Regions from separate parts of the Gordonia sp. 34D genome, predicted to be linked through region 1. Evidence: riboswitches for the same ligand, from Rfam matches in the RefSeq annotation. Region 1 holds a riboswitch; the other holds the start of a gene.

What was found. Region 1 has a riboswitch for cyclic di-AMP ahead of AC1L34_RS02895 (C40 family peptidase). Riboswitches for the same ligand answer to the same signal wherever they lie in the genome.
Region 2: linked by a shared signal. The riboswitch ahead of AC1L34_RS10785 (transglycosylase family protein) and the one ahead of AC1L34_RS02895 (C40 family peptidase) in region 1 are both predicted to bind cyclic di-AMP.

The regions. Positions count from the first base shown of each region.
Region 1 covers NZ_CM155293.1:625,477-629,936, forward strand. The annotation lists gene AC1L34_RS02885 (DEDD exonuclease domain-containing protein) at 1-1,104, opposite strand, end outside; gene AC1L34_RS02890 (hypothetical protein) at 1,405-1,614, shown strand; cyclic di-AMP (ydaO/yuaA leader) riboswitch at 1,724-1,926, shown strand; gene AC1L34_RS02895 (C40 family peptidase) at 1,945-2,514, shown strand; gene AC1L34_RS02900 (C40 family peptidase) at 2,623-3,651, shown strand; gene AC1L34_RS02905 (peptidase MA family metallohydrolase) at 3,652-4,460, shown strand, end outside.
Region 2 covers NZ_CM155293.1:2,321,599-2,326,058, reverse strand. The annotation lists gene AC1L34_RS10795 (helicase-associated domain-containing protein) at 1-1,538, opposite strand, end outside; gene AC1L34_RS10790 (hypothetical protein) at 1,585-1,764, shown strand; gene AC1L34_RS10785 (transglycosylase family protein) at 2,010-2,645, opposite strand; cyclic di-AMP (ydaO/yuaA leader) riboswitch at 2,653-2,837, opposite strand; gene AC1L34_RS10780 (flavin reductase family protein) at 3,105-3,578, opposite strand; gene AC1L34_RS10775 (hypothetical protein) at 3,638-3,847, opposite strand; gene AC1L34_RS10770 (cold-shock protein) at 3,958-4,389, shown strand.

The sequences.
Region 1 (4,460 bases):
GGCCTTCTTGAGCTCGGCGGTGCAGGTGCGGAGGCCGGCGGCACCGGAGATGACATCGGCGACGTCTGCGGCCAGTCCGCGGTTGGCAACCGGCCCCAGGGAGTCGATGCCGGGAGTGCGGGTGACCTTGAGTCGGGGAAAGCGCTCAGCCGTCAGGGTGATCCACCAACCGCGCGCAGGATTGCGTGATCGTCGGTTGTAACTGGGTTTATGGACACCGAGGAGCGTGAGCTCGGCGACGCCTGCCTCAAGTGCGTGCGCGCATTCAATGTGGTCGACACGCACGGCCAGCCCCACCATCTCGGCCATCCGTGCGCGTGAGTCGCTGCCGTTGAAATAGCTCGTCACCCGACGATGCAAATCGACAGCGGTCCCTATATAGAGGACTTCGTCGCCGGGGCCACGAAAAATGTAGACGCCGGGCCGGTGTGGCAGTGCCGCGGCCAGGGACCGCTTGGCGCGCATGGCGGCCGTTGCGCGAGGGAGGAACGTGGTCAAGTCGCCGACAGTGCTCACGCCTTGATTGCCGACGCGTTCGAGTAACCGATGAAAGACGTCGACGGTGGCGCGGGCGTCGTCCAGGGCGCGGTGTGTGGGCCGGACAGACACGTCGAAGAGTTCGGCGAGGGCCGAAAGCTTGACGCTGGGTGCCTCCTGTTTGCTCAGGATGCGACGTGCCATCACCACGGTGCACAGGGATGTGGTGAACGTCCACGGCAGATTCATCCGGGCCGCGCCCTTTCGAAGGAACCCCATATCGAATCGCGCGTTGTGGGCGACGAGAATGCTGCCGCGCGCGAACTCGAAGAATGCGGGCAGCACCTCTTCCACGCGGGGCGCGTCGTAGAGCATCGCGGTGGTGATGCCGGTGAGCGCCACGATTTGGGGCGGGATGGCACGGCCGGGGTCGACCAACGTGGCAAACTCGCCGAGCACTTCCCCGCCGCGAATCTTGACGGCACCGATCTCGGTGATGGCATCAGTCTCCGAGCTACCGCCGGTGGTTTCTAAGTCGACAACGACGAACGTGGTTTGGGCGAGGGCCGCGGTAGCAAACTCGGCCGACTCGGGGAGGTCGGCGAACGACATCTGTTCGACAGTCATGTGGGCACCGTACGACGACCCTCCGACACTCAGATGAAGCGACAAACAGATGAGGTGGCATTCCAGATAGCGGTGGCATGGAAAACGCCACGAGCGTTCTTACGCAAGGACCCGCGCACTCCACGGCGCTTTTGTCAGGGGGCGCTCGTAGTCTGCACTCCAAGTTGAATCCGCGACGAGGTGACGGACAAAACGACGGTATGGCCGGGAATCAGGGTCACCGAACGGAAATGAGAGGCAGATCACATGAAGATTGATTGTGGGCGTTGTCCGATGCGGGCGAGGGCCTGTGATGACTGCATGATGCAGATCTTCTTTGCTGGTACTACCAGCGAGTATGGGTCGTTCGGCCCATGCGAAGGTAACGGCCTCGAGTTGGCCGATGCCATCGATGTGTTCGCTGACACAGATTTGATCAGTGGAGACGTCGCGGAAGCCGCAAAGCAAGAAGTTTTCGCAGGTGAAGCCGATTTGTTGGGCCAAAGTGGTCGCACCCTTCGCGCCGTCTGATTTGGGCGCCGATGGCACGCCGGTGACGAACGGCTAGACATCGCGGGTGGGGTTTCGTAATCTTTTCGAGACCTTCCAGTTAGGGCTTCTTGGAGTAATCCGAGAGACCCGGAAGGACGCGCCTAATCGCCCTTACCAAAGAGGGCGAACCGGGGACCCACTTCCTCCGTGTGGCCGACGAGTTCAGTCGGAACGCGGATTGGGGTGAATCGCACCAACGTGAAGCCGCTCGCGGCTTTTGCTGGCGTGCGTAGGGCCATCTCTTCCGGCTCGAACCCGACAGCTAACCCGGTCGGCGATGAGGGAGAACAACAAGGAGTACGTGTTTTCGTGGCTAAGCATCGTTTGGAGCAGCCTAGTGTCGGTCGCAAGGCCGCCAAGTCCGCAGTCCTCGCCGGCTCGATTGCCATTGGCGGATCGCTGGCTTTCGCAGCTGCCCCCGCAGCAGACGCCGCGCCGATCACCATTCCGAATGTCGGCACGTTTGACATTCCGGGTCTGCCTCCGCAGGCAACCCCCAAGGCTCCGAACCTGAATCTCGGTAACTCGCAGCAGGCGCGCGCTGAGAAGGCGCTGCGCGCAGCTGAGTCGAAGATTGGTTCGCCCTACGTCTACGGTGCCGCTGGCCCCAATGCCTTTGACTGCTCCGGTCTCACCTCGTGGGCTTTCCGTCAGGCTGGCAAGACCATTCCGCGTGACAGCTACGGTCAGCTCGGCGGCGGTACCCCGGTTGCGGGCCTCGGCAACGCCAAGCCCGGCGATATCCTCGTCTTCAACGGTGGCGGCCACGTCGGCATCTACGCGGGTAACGGCATGTTCGTCCACTCGTCCACCGAAGGCGTCCCGGTGAAGAAGGACCGCGTCAAGGAGTGGAACCTCCTGAGCATCCGTCGCTACTGAGCATGACGACTGCTAACTGATTTTTACCGAGGGCGGGACGGCGTTTATCGCCGACCCGCCCTCGCCTGTATTAAGGACCGAGTACGAGTGAGCTCAACAAGTGCACCAATGCGGACGTTAAGGCGAGCCGCAGCACTGTTCGTCGCCGTGGTGGCGGCGTTGACAGTCATCGTCAGCCCGCCTGCCACCGCGGATCCGGCCACCCGATCCGCGGATCAGCTGCTCGTCAAGTACAAATCACTGTCGGAAAATGCGGAGAAGACGGCCGAGGCGATGAACGCCGCACAGGTCGAGTACGACAAGCAGCGCAAGATCGTGTCCGTCGAGCGCAAGAAGGCGTCCGTCGCCGCGAAGCAGTTGGCTTCAATGCAGGGGCAGATTGATGCCGCCCAGCGCAAGGTCGATGCGCTCGCACGTGTTAGCTACCGCGGCGCCCGCGTTAACCGCCTGTACGCGATGCTCGTTAGTGACTCCCCGCAAAGCCTGCTCGACAATATGTCGGGACTGGAAGTGATGTCGCGCCAGAGCGCGGCAGATATCCGCAGTGTCATCAAGACCGCCCAGACCGCCAAGGTAGCTAAAGCTACTGCCGAAAAGACCGCAAACACCGCGACCCGGGCCATCAACGACTCAGAGAAGAAGCGGGGCGAACTGCAAGCCAAGCAGGCTGATCTGCAGATTGAAGCCGTCCAGATCCGCGCGATCTACCAGTCGATGACCGGCAAGCAGCTTGCGGCGCTCCGTGGTCCCCGCTACAAATTTGACCCCAAGTCGGTACCGAAGGGGACCTCGCCCCAACTGGTGGCGGTTCAGGCGGCGATCTCGCGAATCGGTGACCCCTACGTGTGGGGTGCAACCGGACCCAACCAATTCGACTGCTCGGGCCTCATGTTGTGGGCATACCAGCAGGCTGGCCGCACTATTCCGCGAACCAGCGAGGCACAGCTCGCAGGCGGAACCCCCGTGGGACGAGACCAGTTGAAGCCCGGCGACCTCGTGATTTACTACCCGGGTGCAACCCACGTTGGCATGTATGTCGGTGAGGGCTATGTGGTCCACGCGTCGACATTCGGAGTCCCCGTGGCCGTTGTTCCGCTCGATAAGGCGGGCCCGTACAACTCCGCGCGACGGTACTGAGTGCGAACACGTCGCGTTGCCTGCGTGGTGCCGGTGCTGCTGGCCTTCGCGTTCCCGCTCGCAGCCTGCGGCTCCGATGCCACTCCGGAATCATCGTCCTCAGAGACGGTAGCGACCACCCAACTGAATCCGTTTGAGCAGCAGCGGTACGACGGGGTGACCGCGCTCCTCGATCAACTCTCATCGACACTCCGCAACGGTGACCGAAGCGGGTTGGCGGAGTTGGTAGACGGGGCCGCACGTCCCGAGTTTCGTCAGCACCTGGAAGTGATTGCTGACAACTTTGCCGACGTCGAGAAGCCTGCGGGGCGCAAGCCCCAGCACTCGCCCGTGGCCGCTGGTCCGCTCAAGGTAAAAGAGTTCCGTTACCGGGTGGCACCGCAGAACGGCCCGGAGCACCTGCTTGCAGACGACTTTGTCGCAAAGCTGGAGGCCGAGGGCGCGACAGACACTTGGGTGACGCCGGTCGACCTCGACTACGCACTCGGTGGCGAAGCTGAGCCGGGGCTCGACGAGCCGACTGTCACCTTGCATGGCAGCCTCACGTTCGCTCGTTATGGCGACGACTGGAAGGTTGTTGGGGAAGGCGGGTTGGCCCCCGATCCGACGCAGGCCTCTCGGGAGAACCCCAAAGCGCCGGATGTGGGTGCCTGGGAGTTCCCGGGGCTCGCGGCGACCGACGTCAAAACCAGCGGCGGCACGTCAACAGTGCTGTTCTACCGTGGTGCCGAGAATGAGGCCGCGAAGGTCCGGCAGCTCCTGCCCGCAGCAGTGGACGAAGTGACCGCGTTCTGGGGTAAAGACTGGGT
Region 2 (4,460 bases), 1.7 Mb from region 1:
TCGAGGGGGCCGGGCACCATCACGGTGAGGTCGGCTTGGACGAGGAAGTAGTCGATCAGGTTGGGGAGCGAGCGGTTCATCGCTTCCACGACGGCTGCGGGCGCATCGTCGTCGGTGTCGGTGGCGAGCAGTGCGCGCCCCACGCTCGTGAGCGACCCGTGCGCGGTAAGCCCCAGTTCCCGCGCCTCCCGCACGGTTTCGCTGACGACGTGCAACGTGAAGCGGCGCAGTTGGCGGGGATGTCGCCACACGAGAACGCTCGTCAACGCGTCCAAGGTGACCGGGTGCGCGGGTGCGGCTTCGCTGAGGGGGTCGAGGATTTGGCGGCGCCCGGAGATGGCGGTGGCGTCGAAGAGTTCCGACGACAGTGCGGCGAGCGTATTGCCTTCGCGGTCGGTGTCGCCGATTTGCCAGGGTCGGCGCGGGAGGTCGAGCCAGGCGCGTGCCAGCCCCAACCATCGGCGCGTGCTGTCTTGGTGGGCCCAGGCGTCGACGGCGTCGGTGGGGGCAAAGACGTTGTCGGGCATGAGGTCAAGGCTGTCGGAGTCGGGGGTCCCCGAGCCGAGTAGCCGGTTCTGCGCGAGGAGTTCGACGAGGAGACCGACGCGGGTGACGGATTGTCCGGTGGTTTTGGCGAGCCTGCGGAGTTCACGGATTCCGATACCGCCGGATCGCAGGATCGCGGCGGGGGCCGAACCGAGTGCTTCGATGAGGTCGTCGGCGTGCCGCAGTAGTTCGAGAGCTTCACCAGCGCCGGCCGCGTCGACGGTTTTGGCGTCGAACCGGCCGGGCGAAGTGGTGGCGAGCGAGGGGGCCCGCAGACTCGCGGTCTCGAGCGGTGGCTGGTCGCGTAAGAGCTGAGCCACTTGCGGTGGCAGTTCGACGGTCTGCTCGTCGACTCGGGCCAAAAGCCCGCGCGTGATCAATTGTGGGACGGGCGCTTCGGGGTTGGCATTGGGAGCGGCATCGCGGCTGCGACCGAGTGCCGACCCTTTGGCGAGAGTCGTCAGGAGTTCCCGCTGGCGGTCGTCGGCGGCGTCGATCCGTTCGCGAATGGTTTCGGCCGACAGTTGCGACATCGGGCCCAGCAGGTTGTGTGCCCGCCAGGGAAGGGCGGCAGGTAGGTGTGCGCCGCCGAGCCAATGCGTGTGCTTCCCGCGCTTGAGTGGTCCGGTGCCCCACAGCAGTCCGCGGGCGAGGAGGAAATCTAGGCGCACATCGATCTCTGCGCGCAATGCGCGTTTTCCCAGGCGTTCGACGATGTCGTCGCGGCTGACGGGGCCCAGCAGTTCCTTGCGCTCGCCGATCTCAGCCGCCGCATCTAGGAAGGCTTCCAGGACGGCGTCGCCCAGCAGGTCGATGCTTTCGCCAGCCAGTGCGATCGACGCCGCGGACAGTGCGCGTTGCGCGAGGACACCGGTGCCGCGGGGTGGGGGAGACGCGAGGTCGGGCCGAACAATCAGCAGTTCCACTAGGGCTTCGTCGGAACGTGTTGAGAGATCATCGGCCAACCCGCGCAGCGGCAGGTCCGGGCTCATTGGGACAACGTTACCGCCGAGGGGAGCGGCATGGCACAATGAGGCCGTGGCTAAGAAGACTGGATACGTAGACAACGGTTGGCCGACTGAGATCGGTGACGAGCATGCAGTGACTGAACTGGTTGCGCACCTCGCGGGCGCACTTTCACCCTTTGGTGACACCGAGTTCCCCAAGGCTGCGGAAGATCTCCCGTTCATTCAGTCCAAGACGGTCGTCAACCGCTAACCAATACCTCAAAAAGGCCGACTAGCCAGGAATGGCTAGTCGGCCTTTTGTGCTCTCAAGCGATGACGGGAGCGGACCGCACCTCCCGCCTCCCCGCCGTTCTCGCATGATGCGTCGATTCCCGCACTATGTCCGACATAGTGCGGGAATCGACGCATCATGCGAGAACGAGGAGTGGGGGACGGGGAGGAGGTAGACGAGAGGCCCCCGACCATCGGTCGGGGGCCTCTCGTCTAGAGCAAGAATCAGCGGATGTTGTTCAGCAGACCCTGGTTCTGGTTGAACAGGTTGAGCTGTTCCGGAGTCAGCTTGTAGCCGGAGTTCTTCGCGGCCTTCCAAGCGTTGCGGACCTCGGGGCTCAGGTTCGAGTCGTCGACCTTTTTGTCGACCTTGGCAACAGCCTCGTCCGACGACTTAACGTTGTCGGTCTTCGGGGCGTTGTCGCTCTTCTGCGACGGGGCAAGCGGGTTGACCGGCTTGGCGGGCGTCGTGGGAGCGGTGCGCTGCGTCGGGCCGGACAGCGGGCCACCGCACGACGGCCATGCGCCCTTACCCTGGGTTGCCAGGACGCGCTCGCCCACGGCGATCTGCTGCTCGCGGGTCGCCTGATCTGCGGTCGGGGCGTACTGGCCGCCACCGTGGCTCGACCACGTGCTCGGGCTGAACTGCAGCCCGCCGTGGTAGCCGTTGCCGGTGTTGATGGCCCAGTTGCCGCCGGACTCGCACTGTGCAACCTGGTCCCACTCGGAATCGGATGCTGCCGAGGCGTGGCCGCCGCCCATCAGGGCTGCGCCGCCGCCGAGGATCGCGCCGGTGAGGGCAATCTTGGCGAAAGTCTTGGTGGTGGTGTTCGTCGACTGCTTTGCGTGACGTCCGGTCATAACGTTTTCTTCCTCTCTCCACGCGCCTACGAGGTGAGCTGTCGGGTTCGAGCGAGAGGTGCCCGGTCCGCACCGGCGTCACTGGTTGTGACGCCACTGGGACTTAACCCCAAGGTTGTCCACTTTCGTAGCCAACCGTCCCGGAGGATGTTGGGTCCCCCGTCCTCGCTCCTGAAACTGCAAATTGCGGGTGTTGCATCGGCGGAGCGAGGCTTGGCGCGACCGGTGCAACTGCGTTGGTGTGGTCACCAGGATGGCGACCGACACGAACACTACGGACTTGGCGGCGGCAGTTCACGTTTTCGCGAAGGCGATGTTAACGGCGAGTAGGGGCCGATTTCCGTGACTGTTGGCGTCTCCCCTGTTCAGGGCCTGATGGTCGGCCCGTGTCCGGTTCGTTATCCAACCGTTATGTGACAAACGTCACATCCAAATTGAGACGTCCGACACGGCTGCTTCTCAGGCTTGTGCCCGTCTCGATTCGAGGGCCCGGAAACTGCTCGCATGAAACACCAGGGGTTCAAGATCGGGGTCGCTCCGCAACGACTGGATCCGCAGCAAGATCAACAGATGGTCACCCGCGTCGATCTCGTTGAACACGGTGCAAGCCAGTTGCGCCGTCGCACCCGGAATGAACACCGCACCGGAGTCGTCGGTGGTTGGCCGCACACTGTCAAACCGCTGGGCGGGAGGGCCAGCCAGCTGCCGACAAATGTCGCCCTGGTGCGCGGCGAAGACGCTGACGCCCAGGGTTCCGCTGCGCAGTGCGGGCCAGGTTGTCGATCCTTTTCGGACGCAAACCGACACCAGTGGGGGATCCAACGACACTGTCGTGAACGCGCTCGCGGACATGCCGATCGGCCCATCCGATGCCTCCGTGCGGCGGCACACTGCGACGACGCCCGACGGGTAGGCGCTAAACGCCCGCTTCACCGTGGCAGTGTCGGTTGCGGGACGAAACGGTCGCTCGTAATGATCGACGCGGGCTCCGCTCACCGACTGCGCCGCCCCGACAGCAACGCAAAGATCAGCCCCAACAAGAATCCGAGGGGCGCGCACATGGCCAGCACGTAGACGATCGTGACGATGACCGTGCCGGTGTCGCGAACGGCGGGGAACAGCAGGGCGATGCTGGCGACCATGCCGATTCCGAAAAGAATGACGGCCGTCGCGAGCAAGCGCGAAGACTTCTGGGTCTGCATGGCATCAACGGTATCCCTGGCGGTAGAATCGCGTGCAGTGCGCCTCTGCTCGGACTGCCATCGGGCTCAGGCGCTTTTGTATGTGGCAGACCAGTGTGAGGGTGATCGTTGTGCCGACGGGCCGGGTGAAGTGGTACGACTCCGCAAAGGGGTTTGGGTTCCTGTCGCAGACCGACGGCGAGGACGTGTACGTCCGCGCCGACGCGCTGCCGGAAGGCGTTGGCGAGTTGAAGGTCGGCCAGAAGGTCGAGTTCGACATGGCTGCCGGACGTCGTGGGCCGCAGGCGCTGCGTGTGGCTGTGCTCGAACCTGCGCCCAGCGTCGCACGTAATACGCGTGAGGCGGCTCGAGAAGCAGGTCGTCGCGAACGCGACGCCGAGCGGCGCTCGCCTGATGAACTCCACGGTTTGATCGCCGATCTCATCACCCTGCTCGAAAGCAAAGTGCAGCCTGATCTGCGCAACGGGCGCTACCCCGATCGCAAGACGGCGCAGCGTATCTCCGAAGTGGTTCGCGGCGTCACGCGCGAACTCGACCGGTAACGCGCCGCCCAAACTCGTTCTCGCATGATGCGTCGATTCCCGCACTACGTCAGACGTAGTGCGGGAATCGA